Linked DNA regions of Labilibaculum sp. DW002. The protein of the gene in region 1 interacts with the protein of each later gene in a pairwise test. Links are inferred from orthologs where the notes say so. Each region holds a gene or a part of one and is shown in the gene's direction. Other genes may lie near its edges.

Region 1 (6,680 bases):
TGGTAGAACCTATAGAAAAGGTATTGAATCAAAGAATATAATGCTGAAGAAAGTAGCGAACATATTGGTTTGGGTATTCTTTTTTGGATATTTAATTGTGGTTTTTTCTTTTGCGAACAGCAAAAATGAGAAGCTTAGTTTTGCGGGCACTACAGTTAACGTTGTAGATAGCATAACAAGGGGGTTTGTGAATAATTCTGATGTTGAAAGAATTATAAAAAAGGAATATCCCTCTTTAGAAGGATTGCCAATTGCCGATATTAACAAGGAGGTATTGGAAGAGCTGATTGATCAAATTCCCTACGTGAAAAAATCGGAGGTCTACAATTCTCTTTCGGGAAAATTGATTGTTGAAATTAAGCAACGCAATCCAATTGTTAGGATACTTCAAGGTAATGGGTATTATATTGACGAAGAAGGAGAGAAAATGCCTTTGTCGAGGAACTATACATCAAGGGTTTTAGTTGTTTCAGGGGCAGTAAATGATAAGTTGATAAAAGAAGAGCTGTTCGACTTGGTGAAATTTATTACAAATGATGAATTTTGGAAGTCGCAAATAACGCAGATACATGTTAGTAGGAATAAAGAGTATATATTGATTCCACGCGTTGGTGCACATAAAATTGAATTAGGGAGTATAGAAAATTATCATCGGAAATTTCAAAAGTTGGGTGCTTTGTATTCTGAAGGTTTTTCAAAAAAAGGCTGGAATGCATACAAAACGATCAACTTGAAGTATAAGGATCAGGTAGTTTGCACAAAAAAGTAATAGAATGACGGGTAGAAATAAGATAATAGCAGCTATCGATATTGGCACAACAAAAATTGTTGCCATTCTGGGAGAGAAAAACTCCGAGGGGAAATTGCGCATTCTTGGAATGGAGAAGACCGTTTCGAAAGGTGTGAAACGAGGAGTTATACACAGTATTGAAGATACAATAGAAGCAATTCGAGAAGTTGTTGAGAAATTGATGGCAAAATCAAATAAAGACATCTCTCGCGTGTATGTTGGTATAGCAGGCCAACATATCAGAAGTATCAAAAACAGACAATTTAAATACATTCAGAATGGAATTGGTGAAATTACCAAGGCGGATGTAGACGAAATATTAAATGAAAATTTGAGAATTCCGATTGAGGTCGGAGAACAAATATTGCATGTAATTCCACAAGATTTTGTTGTGGATAAAGAGGCAGGTATTCGAAATCCAGTTGGAATGGCTGGAAGAAGATTAGATGGTAACTTTAACATTATCATTGGGCGAACTGCATCTGCACGTAATATTGAAAAATGTGTGAAAGAAGTTGGGCTCGAGATTGAAGAGCTTGTTTTGGAACCTTTGGCTTCCTCGCTTGCAGTGCTTACCGAAGAGGAAAAAGAAGCTGGTGTTGTTTTAGTAGATATTGGAGGAGGTACTACAGATATTACTGTATATTTCGATGGTATATTAAGACATACGGCTGTAATCCCATTTGGGGGAGACATTGTAACTCGTGATATTAAAGAAGGTTGTTCTGTTCTAATTAAGCAAGCCGAAGCTCTAAAAATTCAGTTTGGTGAAGCTGTGGCTGATATGGCTGCCGAAGAAAAGGTAGTTACCATACCAAGTGTTGGAGGATGGGATCCTAAAGAGATTTCTTTTAAAACATTAGCTCAAATCATTCAATGTAGAATGGAGGAGATTATTGATAGTGTGAAATTTCAGATTGAGATAACTGGCTTACATGATAAAATTGGAGCTGGAATTGTTTTAACTGGAGGTGGTGCCTTATTGAAAAATCTTGACTTGTTAACGCAAGAACAAACTGGACTTGATGTTCGAGTAGGATATCCAGGTACTTCTGATAAGATCGAATTGGAAGAAGCTTTGGATTTACCAATCTTTTCAACAGGAATCGGATTGCTGTTGCAGGGAATGAACAAGCCTGATCAAGAGACTCAAAATCGGAATTCAGACAAAGGGAATAAACCAAAAAAGAAAGGATTACAGCGGTTTTTTGGTGCTTTGTTTGATACTGATGATATGAAAATGTAAATAGAATATTTGTAACCCTAATACTTGTGAGATCATGGTTGACGAATTGTTACCGGTTGATTTTGAACCTAAAGAGAAATCTATAATTAAAGTGATTGGTGTTGGTGGCGGTGGAAGTAACGCTGTTAACCACATGTAAAAGGAGGACATCACAGGGGTTGATTTTGTAATTTGTAATACCGATGCACAAGCATTGGAAAATAGTCAGGTACCTATTAAAGTGCAACTTGGTAGATCACTTACCGAAGGCAGAGGAGCTGGAAATAAACCAGAACGTGGTAGGGAATCTGCAAAGGAAAGCATCGAAGAAATAAACAGGGTTTTAAGCCAAAAAACCAAAATGATATTTGTTACTGCAGGTATGGGAGGTGGAACAGGTACTGGTGCCGCTCCAATTATTGCAGAAGCAGCAAGACAACAAGGTGTATTAACGGTTGGCATTGTAACCATTCCATTTCGATTTGAAGGCAAACGGAGAATTGAGCAGGCGATGGAAGGAATTGCAAACCTGGAGAAACATGTTGATGCACTTTTGATCATTAATAACGAAAAGTTAAGGATGATGTATGGCGATTTAAAATTATCGGATGCCTTTGCAAAGGCTGATGATGTTTTATCGATTGCAGCTAAAAGTATCGCAGAAATTATTACAGTTCACGGCTATGTAAACGTCGATTTTGCCGATGTTGAAACTGTGATGCGTGATAGTGGAGTAGCCGTTATGGGTTCTGCATCTGCCTCTGGAGAAGACAGAGCAATTCGTGCAATCGAAGAAGCTCTTACATCACCACTATTGAATAGCAATAACATCTGCGGAGCTCGAAATATTCTATTGAATATTATATCGGGAAAAGAAGAGGTTACAATGCAAGAAGTTAGTCTAATTACCGAATACGTTCATGATGTAGTAGGTGATGAGGTGAGCATTATATGGGGAAATGGGAATAGCGATCAGTTGGATGATGAGTTAGGTGTGACCATAATTGCAACTGGCTTCTCTGAAAATCCAATTCCTGATTTGAATATAGAGCCAAGAAAATCGGTTCGTGACGCAGCTCCAAAATTGGAATTAATTATTGAGAATCCGGCTGAGTCGGAGGAAATTGCAGCGGCAAAAAGACGAGAAGAAAAGCAGCGTCGAGAAGAATTGATGCGAAGACGTTCTGAGGAAGCGCGTAGCGAGGTGGTTGAAGAACAGGAAGTGAAAAGAGAAGCTCCTGTTCAAAAAAAGGAACCTGTTGAGGTCGAAGAAACACCAGAAGAGGAACACAAGAAAGGTGGATTAGACAATTGGTTTATAGGTAAGTTTACACAGATTTTTGATAATGATGATACTTCTATGTAGTGTCGAGTTGTTGAATATTTTGATCTGTATAATATAAGAAGAAATGAGCGAGGAATTAATGGATTTTGGCTTAGTAGAAGACGAATCTTCAATTATTAAAGTAATTGGAGTTGGAGGAGGCGGAGGCAATGCTGTTAACTACATGTATCAGCAGGGCATCAAAGACGTTGATTTTGTCATCTGTAATACCGATGCACAAGCATTAGCGAAAAGTAGTGTGCCTAAAAAAATTCAACTTGGAGAATCTTTAACAGAAGGACGTGGTGCTGGAAATAAGCCTGAAAAAGGAGAACAGTCAGCAATAGAGAATTTAGATGATGTTACCGATGTTCTAGAAGATAATACCAAAATGGTATTTATTACAGCTGGTATGGGCGGTGGCACAGGTACAGGAGCGGCTCCTATTATTGCAAAAGCTGCCAAAGATATGAATATTCTTACGGTTGGAATTGTTACCATTCCCTTCCGTTTTGAAGGTAAGCAACGCATCAATCAGGCAATAGAGGGTATTAAGAAACTTAAGGAAAGTGTTGATTCCCTTCTGGTCATTGATAATGCTAAACTTTCTGAAATATATGGCGATTTAAAACTTTCGACAGCTTTCTCAAAAGCCGACGATGTTTTAGCCACTGCAGCTAAAGGTATAGCTGAAATTATAACCCTGCATGGTTATATCAATGTTGACTTTGAAGATGTTAAAACAGTTATGACCAACAGTGGTGTAGCAGTTATGGGATCAGCAAGTGCCGAAGGAGAAGATCGTGCAGTTAATGCCATTCGTGAGGCTCTTACCTCACCATTATTGAATAGTAATGATGTTCGAGGAGCTCGTAATATTTTATTGAATATTAGTTCTGGTCAGGAAGAAGTAACTATGGATGAAGTGGGAGAAATTACCGACTATGTATACGAAGCTGTTGGCGATAGTGGAAATATTATCTGGGGAACTGGCCAGGATTCTGCCTTGGGCGATAAAGTTTCTGTTACAATTATTGCAACTGGCTTTGATCATGGTTTGATTCCAGAACAGAACCAGCAATCTAGAACAACGACTTTTCATGCCAAACGAGGTCAGGCAAATACTGTAGAACAAACCAAAATGCAGTTGGAAGAAGAAGAAGTGGTGGATGAAAAACTGATTCTTACTGATTTGAAAGAATCTGAAATTGATGAAATCGAAAATGTACCTGCTTACAAAAGAAAGTTAAAGAATTTGGGTAGACATGGATATCAATCAGGAAAAGTAATTAAATTTACTCTTGACGAAGAATAAGGAATACATACTGAAAATTTAAATAGACAGAACAATGAGCTTATTAGAACAGATCAATTCGGATATGAAAGCTGCCATGAAGGCAAAAGCAAAAGATAAATTACAAGCTATTCGAGCATTGAAAACGGCTTTTACTCTGGAGATGACTAAAACTGGAGCTAGCGAATTAGATGACGATTCAGCTGTTAAGCTTGTTCAAAAATTGGTAAAACAACGTAAAGATTCAGCAGATACTTATAAGTCTGGTGGACGTGAAGATTTAGCAGATAAAGAATTGCTTGAAATGGGCTTTTTAGAGGTGTATTTGCCTGCTCAGCTAAGTGATGAGGAACTAACTACTGCAATTCAAGAGATCGTTGCTAAAACAGGAGCTTCTTCAATGAAAGATATGGGGAAAGTAATGGGAATGGCATCGAAACAATTGGCCGGAAAAGCTGATGGAAAAGCAATTGCTGATAAGGTAAAAGCAGTATTGGCTTAAACCATACGAGAAAATACATTGAAGAGGTTTAGCTTTGGCTAAGCCTCTTTTTTTGGGCCTGTATACGATGCATCAAATGCTATTAATTTTAATGTGGCATAAGGAATTAGGCATAAAAAAAGCGAGATGAAATTCATCTCGCTTTTTTTGTGGTTTTACTAATCTCTAGTAAAACTTGTATCTTTTATCAACAACATTAGCATTTTCTTTTAATGCTTGGAATGCTTGATAGTTTGCTCTGTATTGGTAACCTTGCTCTAATCTCGATTTGAAAGCTTCAACAGTCATATCTGTTACTTCATCAGAAGTTTCATTTGTTACAACCAACATGTAAACACCTTGGTTTCCTTCTATAGCTGAAGAGATCTTACCTTTTTCAAGTAAAGCAGCAGTACTGATAACTTTTGGCTCAATTCCTGCACCTGGTATCTGGAACGATTGGAATGATACATCAGCAGCATTCTTAACTTCCAAGTTTTCCTTTTGAGCAACAGAAAGTAAACTTTGAGCGCTTGCACTATTTTTATTCATAGCAGCAATAATTTGCTCAGCTTTCTTTTCTTTTCTAACTGCACGCTTAATAGCAGAAACTTGATCTTGAATTGAAGCATATCCTTCTTCTTTGATATTTGAAAGTATAGCAACAACAAACTTATTACCAAACTCAAATACAGCTGAGTTGTCATGTGTTAGTAAAACACTTTCCATTTCATCTGTATTGTATGCAGCTCTAACTAAATCTCTAGAGTTTTCTAATCCTGGAATTAACTTGGTATCTTTTTTAAGATTTGCAGTTCTACGACTTAAGTTCTCGGCAGTAATTGCTTTCAAGAAAGCAGCTCTTTCGATATTGTTTCCTGCAAAAGTACGAGCTCTAGCATAAACACCTTGAGTTGTTTTTGTGCTCGCTTCAACCTTACGATCAAGAACAGCAATCTGTACTTTTTTAACTGGCTTGCTTAAATTAACAACCTGAATTAAGTGAGCACCAAACTGTGTTGTTACAATCTTAATTTCATTTTTCTTTGATGAGAAAGCAGCATCGTTAAACTCAGGAACCATACGTCCTTGAGTAAACCAACCTAGATCACCACCATTCACAGCAGAACCTTGATCTTCAGAATTAGCTTTAGCTACTTCAGCAAACTTAGCTCCTTTATTAATTAGCTGTTTCAAACTATCAGCCTTCGCTTCAGCAGCTTTAAAATCTCCATTAAGCGGACGAATTAAAATATGACGAGCTTTAACTGAATCAGCCATCATCTTAACATCAGCAATCTTTGCTAATTTGTAAGCATCATTCTCGTCATAAGGACCAAAAACATCACCTTTAGCAGCTGCAAAAGCAAAGTCGTTTACTTCCTTATTAGACATTTCGTCTTTCTTGAAATAATATGCGTTAAAATCAGTATCACCATTCAATTCAACAAACTGAACATTGTTACTTTCTTTTGCGAAATCTTCCTTTTGATCTGCGATCCACTTCTCAGTGTATTTAAAATCGTCAGTTGATGGCTCGATACTAAAAGGAACGTAGTCAATTTT
Region 2 (9,929 bases), on another replicon or contig:
TCTACGATTCGATTTATCCAAATTATTTAATGAACCTTTTTCAGTTATTGGGAATTTCCCATACAATATTTCTTCACAAATTTTCTTCAGAGTTCTTGATTTTAGAGATCAAATACCTGAGGTTGTCTGTATGATACAAAAGGAAGTTGCCGAACGTATGGCTGCAAAACCTGGCTGCAAGGCTTATGGCATTTTAAGCGTACTTATGCAAGCTTTCTACGATATCGATTATCTTTTCACGGTTGGAGAAAAAGTTTTCGATCCACCACCCAAGGTTAAGTCTGCTGTAATAAGAATGAGTCGTAACACTACAATGAATTTGAATTGTGACGAAAAATTTTTCATTCGAGTCGTTAAAACAGGTTTTAACCAACGACGTAAAACGCTAAGAAATTCTCTTAAAAGCATTCTTGGTGACGCAAAACTGGACGATGAAATCATGGCACAAAGACCAGAGCAATTATCTGTCCAAGAATTTGTAGAATTAACAAATAAAATTGAAGAATTGATTAATTCAGAATTAAGAGAATAAAAACACACTCAAAAAATAAGATGTTATGCAATTTGAATTAACACGCGAATACATCGATGATCTTAAACTAATTATTGAGGAACAAAATGAAGCGGAGGCAATTGCTTTAATGGATGAATTGCATCCGGCCGATATTGCGGAAATTTACGATGAACTTGGCATTGAAGAAGCTAAATTTCTGTATTTACTTTTAGATGGGGATATTGCGGCTGATGTTTTAGCAGAACTGGAAGATGATGATCGAGACAGATTTTTAAAAGCTCTTCCAGTTGAGGTTATTGCAAAAAAATTCATCGACCATATGGATTCTGATGATGCTGCCGACCTAATTGGTGGCTTATCCGATGACAAACAGGAGGAAATCCTTTCACAAATCGAAGATGTTGAAACCGCCGGGGATATTGTAGATCTTCTTCATTACGATGAAGATACTGCCGGTGGTCTAATGGGAAAAGAGTTGGTTATAGTCAATGAAAACTGGACTGTTCTAACCTGCCTCCGTGAATTGAGTCGTCAAGCTGAAGATATTGATGAGATTTATTACGTTTATGTCGTTGATGATGACAACAAACTCATTGGAACTCTCTCTCTCAAAAAGATGATTTTGAGTCCAACTTCTGCCAAGATTATTAATATATTCGAACCAGATGCCATGTCTGTTCATACTGATGAACCAGCGGAAGAAGTATCTCTTATTATGGAGAAATACGACCTCGTAGCACTTCCTGTAGTGGATAGTATTGGTCGACTTATGGGACGCATTACCATTGATGATGTTGTTGATGTCATTCGTGATGAAGCAGAAAAAGATTACCAGATGGCATCAGGTATCTCTGAAGATATTGAGGCGAATGACTCCATTTGGCTACAAACCCGAGCCCGTTTACCATGGTTGCTGATTGGTTTGGCAGGTGGTATTTTAGCGGCAATGGTCATTTCTATTCATGAAAATGGATTAGCAGATAATGCCAAACTTGCCTTCTTCATACCTCTAATCACAGCAATGGCAGGTAATGTTGGAGTACAATCATCTGCAATTATTGTGCAAGGTATTGCTAGTAATTCTTTAGGAATTGAGAGTACATTTAGTCGTTTGATGCGTGAATTGGGAGGAGCTATCATTAACGGTCTAACATGTTCTTCTTTATTATTTTTATGCAACTATTTTTTCTACGCTGATTCGTTCGCACTAACCATCTCCGTTTCTGTAGCATTATTTGCCGTAATTATATTTGCAGCAATCGCAGGAACTCTAATTCCTTTAATGTTGAACAGAATGAAAATTGATCCGGCATTAGCTACAGGACCTTTTATTACAACATTGAACGATATTGTTGGTCTTCTAATTTATCTTGCCATTGGAGTCTATTTTTATAGTGCTTTTTAGAATGCAAAAAGGTGTTTGAATGAAATTTAAGGAGTTGAGATGAGAAAAGAAAGTCGCATTTTATTGTAAACAATTCCCTATATTATGATTTTGGAAAAAAGATGAATAAAAATCTTTTTTTGAGGACGTATTTTTTTAGGTTTTTCTTAACTTTGCATGAGGTTTTTGAGATTGATGTAAGTTGTTGTAATTGAATTATTTGCAAGATTGAGGAGCCGAGATTATTTTTCGAAGGAAAAATTAATTGATACCATTTTATAAAATTACCCCAAAAAACGAATCATGAAAAGAGCTCTAATCAGTGTATTTGATAAGACAAATGTTGTTGAATTTGCTAGAGAACTAGACAAACTAGGATGGGAAATTATTTCTACTGGTGGTACTTCTGCAAAATTTAAGGCTGAGGGAATTCCAGTTATGGATATTTCAGACTTAACTCAATTTCCAGAATGTTTTGATGGACGTTTAAAAACAATTCATCCACATGTTGAAGGTGGTATACTTGCAATTCGTGATAACGAAATGCATCAGAAACAAATGAAAGAGTTGGGAATCGATCCAATCGATATCGTTGTTTGTAACCTTTATCCTTTTAAGGAAACTGTTTTGAATCCGAAATCAAGCCATGAAGATATTGTTGAAAATATTGACATAGGTGGACCAACAATGCTTAGAGCTGCTGCAAAAAACTACAATTTTGTTTCTGTTATTACAGATCCTAAAGATTACGATACTGTTATTGCAGAACTTAAAGAAAAAGGCGAAACTAGTTTCGAAACTAAAGAGTACTTAGCAGCTAAAGTATTTCAACATACTGCACACTACGATGCTTTAATTTCAAACTATTTCAACACTAAACTGGATATTAAATCTCCGGATACGATCACTTTAACTTACGAGAAGAAGCAAGATTTAAGATATGGTGAAAACCCACATCAGCAAGCTAGTTTCTATGCTCAAATTAAAGAAACTGAAGGAACACTTACTGCAGCAAACAAGCTTCATGGTAAGGAACTTTCATACAACAATATTGGTGACACCGATGGTGCTCTTGAAACATTAAAAGAATACAGCGAGCCGACTATTGTTGCAGCTAAGCATGCTAATCCGTGTGGAATTGGTAGTGCCGAAACTATCGCTGAAGCATTTAAGAAAGCTTATGAGGCTGATCCTGTTTCAATCTTCGGAGGTATTGTTGCTTCAAACCGTGAGATTGATGCTGCAACAGCTGAAATTATGAACAAAATCTTCTTAGAAGTTATTGTTGCTCCATCATTCAGTGCTGAAGCACTTGAGATATTAACCAAGAAAAAGAATGTAAGATTATTGGAGCTTCCGGAAATCTTAAAAACCGGATATTCAACCTTTAAAGCACGTACTGTGCTGGGAGGATTATTAATCCAGGAACAAGATCAGAAATTAATTAAGGATGAGTTGAAAGTTGTAACAGAACGTCAGCCATCAGAAAAAGAAATGGAAGATTTAATGTTTGCTTGGAAAGCAGTGAAACATGCTAAATCGAATGGTATTGCAATTGCTAAGGACAAGACTACAACTGGTGTTGGGCCAGGACAAGTTAGTCGCATTTGGGCTTTAGAAAATGCAATTCGTCAAGGTGGCGAAAACATCAAAGGAAGTGCTATGGCATCAGATGCCTTTTTCCCTTTCGGCGATTGTGTTGAAGCTGCAAACGAAGCAGGAATTACAGCAATCATTCAACCTGGAGGTTCAATTCGCGATCAGGAATCTATCGACTTAGCCAATAAATATGGTATTGCGATGGTGTTTACTGGAATGCGTCACTTTAAACATTAAAATAAGATAACAGAGAAATATAACGACTATATGGGATTTTTTTCATTCATGACACAGGAAATTGCCATCGACCTGGGAACGGCAAACACAATCATCATTTGCGATGATAAGATTGTGGTTGACGAGCCTTCGATTGTGGCATTAGACCGACGCACCGAGAAGATGGTAGCTATTGGCGAGAAAGCACGCCAAATGCAAGGTAAAACTCACGATAATCTTCGTACAATCCGTCCGCTACGCGATGGTGTAATTGCAGACTTTAATGCTGCCGAACAAATGATTCGTGGGATGATCAAAATGATCAACAAAAAACCACGTCTGTTTCCTCCTTCGTTAAGAATGGTAATATGTATTCCATCGGGTAGTACCGAGGTTGAAATGCGTGCCGTTCGTGACTCATCGGAACATGCCGGAGGTAGAGATGTTTACATGATTTATGAGCCAATGGCTGCTGCTATTGGTATTGGAATCGATGTTGAAGCCCCTGAAGGAAACATGGTCGTGGATATAGGAGGTGGTACAACTGAAATTGCGGTTATCTCACTTGGAGGTATTGTTACGAATAAATCTATTCGTATTGCTGGTGATGATTTAACTGCTGATATTCAAGAATACATGCGTCATCAACACAATATCAAAATTGGTGAGCGTACAGCTGAAGATATCAAGATTCATGTTGGGTCTGCACTTTCTGAATTAGAAGAACCACCAACTGATTTCCGTGTTCAAGGACCAAATCAGATGACAGCTCTTCCAATTGAGATTCCTGTTTCATATCAGGAGATTGCACATTGTCTGGAAAAATCGATCTCTAAAATTGAGATTGCAATTCTAAGCGCATTGGAGCAAACACCTCCTGAATTGTACGCAGATATTGTAAACCGTGGAATTTACCTAGCTGGTGGTGGTGCGCTACTTCGTGGCCTAGATAAGCGTTTGATGAACAAACTAAATATTCCATTCCATATTGCTGAAGATCCTTTGAGAGCTGTTGCAAGAGGAACAGGTGTTGCTCTTAAAAATGTGAATAATTTCTCATTCCTAATGAGATAATCAGGAATGAAACTTATTTTGGTTTAACAGGGATTCGAATTTTTGAATGAAGAATTTATTACATTTCATCGTAAGATTTCATTTTACGATCTTGTTTGTTGTAATTGAAATTTTTTGCTTGTTATTGTTGGTTAGCTACAATAATTATCAAAAAACAGAATTCCTGAACTCCAGTAATGTTGTTACTGGGTCCATTTATGATCGGGTTTCTTCTACAACCGATTATTTGGCTTTGGCCGAAACCAATGAACAATTAAATAGAGAAAATACAAAATTGAAAAATATTTTGGCTGAATCGTTTAAGGTTTCAGTCGATTCTTCACATCTCTATAATGATTCACTGTATCAGCAACAGTACATCTATCGTACAGCTAAAATCATCAATAACTCCGTTAATAAGCAGCTAAATTACATTACGCTTAACAAAGGGAAAATACATGGTATTAAGCCCGAAATGGCTGTTGTTACCGATAATGGAGTTGTAGGGGTAATCAATAGTGTTTCTGACAATTTTTCAACAGCAATTTCTTTGTTAAACAGTCGAATTAGAGTATCAGCTAAAATTAAGAAGAACAATTATTTTGGTTCTCTTACCTGGGATGGTAAAAACTATAAAACGGCTCGCCTATATGAAATTCCATTTCACGTGCAAATTCAGGTAGGTGATACCATTGTAACAAGTGGTTATTCGTCTATTTTTCCTGAAGGGATATTGTTGGGAACAGTTCAAAAGGTTTTACCCGAATCTGGCGGAAATTTTCATGATGTAGTTATTGATCTTTCCAATGATTTTAAAGGAATATCTTACGTTAAAGTGATTGGTGACTTGATGAAAACAGAACGTATTCAATTGGAGAAAGGAGAAGTCAAATGAATCAAATCTTAAAAAATACATTACGATTTGTGATACTTGTCTTTATTCAAGTAGCTATTTTAAACAATATTCAAATAAGTGGTTTTATTAACCCTTATGTATATGTTCTTTTTATTCTTTTGCTACCTTTCGAAACACCGAACTGGGTTTTGTTGGTGCTGTCTTTTTTCTTAGGCTTAAGCGTCGATATTTTTTCGAATACATTAGGAATGCATGCATCTGCAAGTGTTTTTATGGCTTACTTACGTCCTTATGTCTTAAACTATTTATCGGTAAGGGATGGATACGAACAGGGAACTAGACCTGGCGTTTTTCATTATGGATTTGCTTGGTTCTTTAAATATTGCATTGCATTGGTTTTAGCACATCATAGTTTTTTGTTTTTTATTGAGGTATTTTCTTTCTCGAATTTAAGTGAAACTATTATTAGAATCATTTTTAGTGCCTTTTTTACCTTAACTTTATTGGTGACATCTCAGTTCTTAATGTTCAAGAAATAGATTAATAACATCCTAAAATGAATAATTTTTCAAACCGAAAGTATATTATTGGGGGAATATTCATTCTTGTAGTTCTCATCTTTATTATTCGTCTGTTTAATCTTCAAATATCAGATGATACTTACAAACAATCAGCCGAAAACAATTCTCAAAGGCATGTTACCCAATATCCTGCTCGCGGATTGATCTATGATCGAAATGGCAAATTAATAGTTTACAATCAAGCTGCTTACGATTTGATGTTAATTCCTCGTCAATTAAGTGATTTTGACACTCTAGATTTTTGTTCTTTATTGGATATTGAAAAGAAAGATTTAATTAAAAAAATAGAGAAAGCTAAAAACTATTCTAGCCGGAAAGCTTCTATTTTCTTAAAGCAATTGTCTTCGGAACGATATGCCGTTCTTCAAGAGAAATTATACAAGTTCCCTGGTTTTTTCGTTCAGACAAGAACTTTACGAAAATATCCAATGAAAAATGCAGCTCATGCATTAGGTTATCTTGGAGAAGTAAATAATCAAGAAATTAAAAGAGATAAATATTTTCGCCAAGGAGATTACATTGGGAAAAGTGGAATTGAGGGAACATTTGAAAGAGATCTTAGAGGAGAAAAAGGCGTAAAAATTAATTGGGTTGATGTTTACAACCGTTCTCAAGGTTCGTATAAAGGAGGAAAGTTTGACAAGAAGCCTGTTTCTGGAAAAAATATTTACACAACTTTAGATATTGATTTGCAAGAATATGGTGAGCAATTAATGCAAAATAAAAAAGGTGGAATTGTTGCAATTGAACCTGCTAGCGGAGAAATTTTAGCAAAAATATCAAGTCCGACCTACGATCCTAGTATGTTTGTTGGTAGAGCCATGAATAAGAATTACAGAAGCTTGGTTCAAAACGATTCATTAAAGCCTCTATACGATAGGGCAATGCAGGCAAGTTATCCTCCAGGTTCAATTTTTAAGCTTGTAAATGCCTTAATAGGCTTGCAAGAAAAAGTGATTAGTCCATCTACAAAATTCGAATGCTATAGTGGTTATCACATTGGAAATTTTACAATGGGCTGTCATGCTCACAAATCACCATTAGATCTTCGTAATTCCATTATGCATTCGTGTAATGCCTACTATGCAAATGTGTTTAGATATATATTAGAGAGTCCAAAGTTTGGTTCCGTTCAGAAAGGTTATGAAGCTTGGAGAAAACATGTAACCTCATTTGGTTTAGGAAGTGTTTTGGGTACAGATTTGCCCTATGAAAGATCGGGTGATGTTCCTACCAACAAGACTTATCAAGAAAAATACAAAAGAAAAAATTGGCGTGCTTTAAATGTAATTTCTTTGTCTATTGGGCAAGGGGAATTGATGATAACACCAATGCAAATGGCGAATATGGTTGCAGCAATAGCCAATCGCGGCTATTATTACGTTCCCCATATCGTAAAATCAGTTGGTAATGATGGAGCCATAGATGAAAAGTATTTAGAAAAGAAGCATACTAGTATCGATTCAGTAAATTTTGATCCTGTAATTGAAGGTATGGATTTGGTTGTTCATGGTGGAGAAGGTAGTACCGGTCGTTCTTCAGCAATAAAAGATATTCGCGTATGTGGAAAAACGGGAACCGTACAAAATCCTCATGGAGATGATCACTCTGTATATGTAGCATTTGCTCCTAAAGACGATCCAAAGATTGCCATTGTTGTTTATGTTGAGAATGGTGTATGGGGTGCCAGATACGGAGCACCTATTTCAGGTTTAATGATTGAAAAATATCTTAAAGGTGAAATCTCCGAGAATAAAAAATACCTTGAGAAACGAATGTTGGAAGCTGATTTAATCAGTGCAAAGAAACCCAAGAAAAATACTGCAAACTAGAAAACGGAATATAGAATGACCAGAAGAGTAAGCTTAATAAAGAATTTAGATTGGTGGACAATATTCATGTATGTTCTGCTGGTTTTTTTAGGGTGGATAAATATATATGCAGCAGTTTACAACGAAGATCATCAGAGTATTTTCGATGCTACTCAACGCTACGGTAAGCAATTGATATGGATTGGAGCTGCATTTTTTTTGGCCATTGTTATTCTGATTATTGAAGGAAAGTTTTTTTCAGCTTTTGCTTATCCTACTTATCTCACCATGATTTTTCTCTTAATTGCCGTTTTACTATTTGGTAGAGAGGTAAATGGTGCTCGATCTTGGTTTCAACTAGGGCCAGTTCGCTTTCAGCCTGCTGAATTCGCAAAGTTTGCAACCTGTTTAGCTATATCTCGTTACATAAGTCAGTTTAATTTCAAAATTCACAAGTTTAAATCGCTTGTGATTTCGGGCATCATATTATTTACGCCAGCAGTTTTAATTATATTTCAAAATGATGCTGGATCTGCTCTGGTTTATACCGTTTTCATACTAGTTTTATACCGAGAAGGTTTATCTGGAATTGTTTTATTTCTTGGGTTTTTAGCCATTGTTTTGTTTGTTTTTACACTAGTAATGGCTAAGTTGTATGTGCTACTTTTCATGATTGCCGGCTCTTTTTTATGCCTAAAATTTATGGGGGTAAGTTGGAGAAATGTTCTTTTTGGCTTGGCTACAATATCTATTGGTTATGGACTTGTATGGGGGATTTCCTACTTGTTTAAAATGGAATTATCAGCCTATATTATTTTGTTAATGTCTATCGTTTTAAATACAATTCCATTTTTATACTACATCTATAAAAATCGCCTTAAGAATGCAATTTGGGTTTTTGCAATTGCAATTGGAAGTATCTTTTATACTTTCTCTGTAAGCTATATTTTTGATAATATTTTGGAGGCTCATCAGAGAACACGAATAAATGAATTGTTGGGTGTCGAATCGGATCCTTATGGAGCAGGATATAATGTAGCTCAATCAAAAATAGCGATTGGTTCTGGTGGTTTTGCGGGGAAAGGATTCTTGAATGGTACGCAAACAAAATTTAAATTCGTACCTGAGCAAAGTACAGATTTTATTTTCTGTACGGTAGGTGAGGAATGGGGATTTATAGGCTCTAGTGTAGTTTTATTTCTTCTGCTCTTGTTAATAATTAGACTTTTGTTTTTAGCAGAACGACAGCGATCACCCTTTAGTAGAATTTACGGATATGGTGTTGCCTGTATTTTATTTTTCCATCTGGCTATAAATGTTGGTATGACCATTGGCTTAGCGCCTGTAATTGGAATTCCATTGCCATTCTTTAGTTATGGAGGATCTTCTTTATGGTCTTTTACAATTTTGTTGTTTATTTTCCTTCGTTTAGATGCCAACCGTATGGAGTTGCTACGTTAATTAAGTGTTCGTTACGAACGTATTCAATTAAATCCTTCATGAAGAGATTAAATTCGTTTTCAAATTCATCATATTCATTTGTTAGCGTTTCAATTGCGTAATCCGATTCGTTTGGAAGGCTTGTGTGTTTGGCCATTATTTGCAATGCGGTTTGCAATCCATCAAGACTTGCATAACTTTCCATTCTTCTGCTCTGAATCATGAATGGTAGAAAAAGTTTTACTCGATTAGGGAGTGTTAAGTAATTTCTGATTAACACTTCATGAGATAAATTAACAAAACTCGAAATTGTTTCGCTGTGGTAAGAATTCCAGTTTTTTGCCAAGAAATGATCATAAATCATATCAACAACAACTCCAGAATATCTCCTGTACCCTTTTTTAAGCCTTTTTGAGCTATTTAATGTTATTGGATGATGATCTGTGAAATGATCTATGTTTCGATGAAGTAAAAT

Evidence for each region.
Region 2: the proteins of ftsA (region 1) and L3049_RS09865 interact in binary tests that used the Escherichia coli proteins (3 or more experiments, as listed by UniProt). The link is inferred for Labilibaculum sp. DW002 from one-to-one orthologs.

The regions. Positions count from the first base shown.
Region 1 is NZ_JAKJSC010000008.1:32,584-39,263, reverse strand. What follows is about bases 1-2,904. They hold ftsA (cell division protein FtsA), read left to right. Parts: upstream 1-773; coding sequence 774-2,036; downstream 2,037-2,904. Other genes in these bases: ftsZ (cell division protein FtsZ), read left to right, coding at 2,185-2,904; L3049_RS19160 (cell division protein FtsQ/DivIB), read left to right, coding at 41-769; murC (UDP-N-acetylmuramate--L-alanine ligase), read left to right, coding at 1-41. Also shown: more of ftsZ, read left to right, coding at 2,905-3,381; cell division protein FtsZ, read left to right, coding at 3,425-4,654; L3049_RS19140 (GatB/YqeY domain-containing protein), read left to right, coding at 4,689-5,135; L3049_RS19135 (peptidylprolyl isomerase), read right to left, coding at 5,301-6,680. UniProt on the Escherichia coli protein: Essential cell division protein that assists in the assembly of the Z ring. May serve as the principal membrane anchor for the Z ring.
Region 2 is NZ_JAKJSC010000001.1:2,487,217-2,497,145, reverse strand. Bases 2,959-5,775 are described here. They hold L3049_RS09865 (rod shape-determining protein), read left to right. Parts: upstream 2,959-3,764; coding sequence 3,765-4,787; downstream 4,788-5,775. Other genes in these bases: mreD (rod shape-determining protein MreD), read left to right, coding at 5,658-5,775; mreC (rod shape-determining protein MreC), read left to right, coding at 4,834-5,661; purH (bifunctional phosphoribosylaminoimidazolecarboxamide formyltransferase/IMP cyclohydrolase), read left to right, coding at 2,959-3,734. In the rest of the region: 16S rRNA (adenine(1518)-N(6)/adenine(1519)-N(6))-dimethyltransferase RsmA, read left to right, coding at 1-532; mgtE (magnesium transporter), read left to right, coding at 558-1,919; more of purH, read left to right, coding at 2,202-2,958; more of mreD, read left to right, coding at 5,776-6,161; mrdA (penicillin-binding protein 2), read left to right, coding at 6,179-8,035; rod shape-determining protein RodA, read left to right, coding at 8,051-9,475; L3049_RS09840 (acyl carrier protein phosphodiesterase), read right to left, coding at 9,429-9,929. UniProt on the Escherichia coli protein: Forms membrane-associated dynamic filaments that are essential for cell shape determination. Acts by regulating cell wall synthesis and cell elongation, and thus cell shape.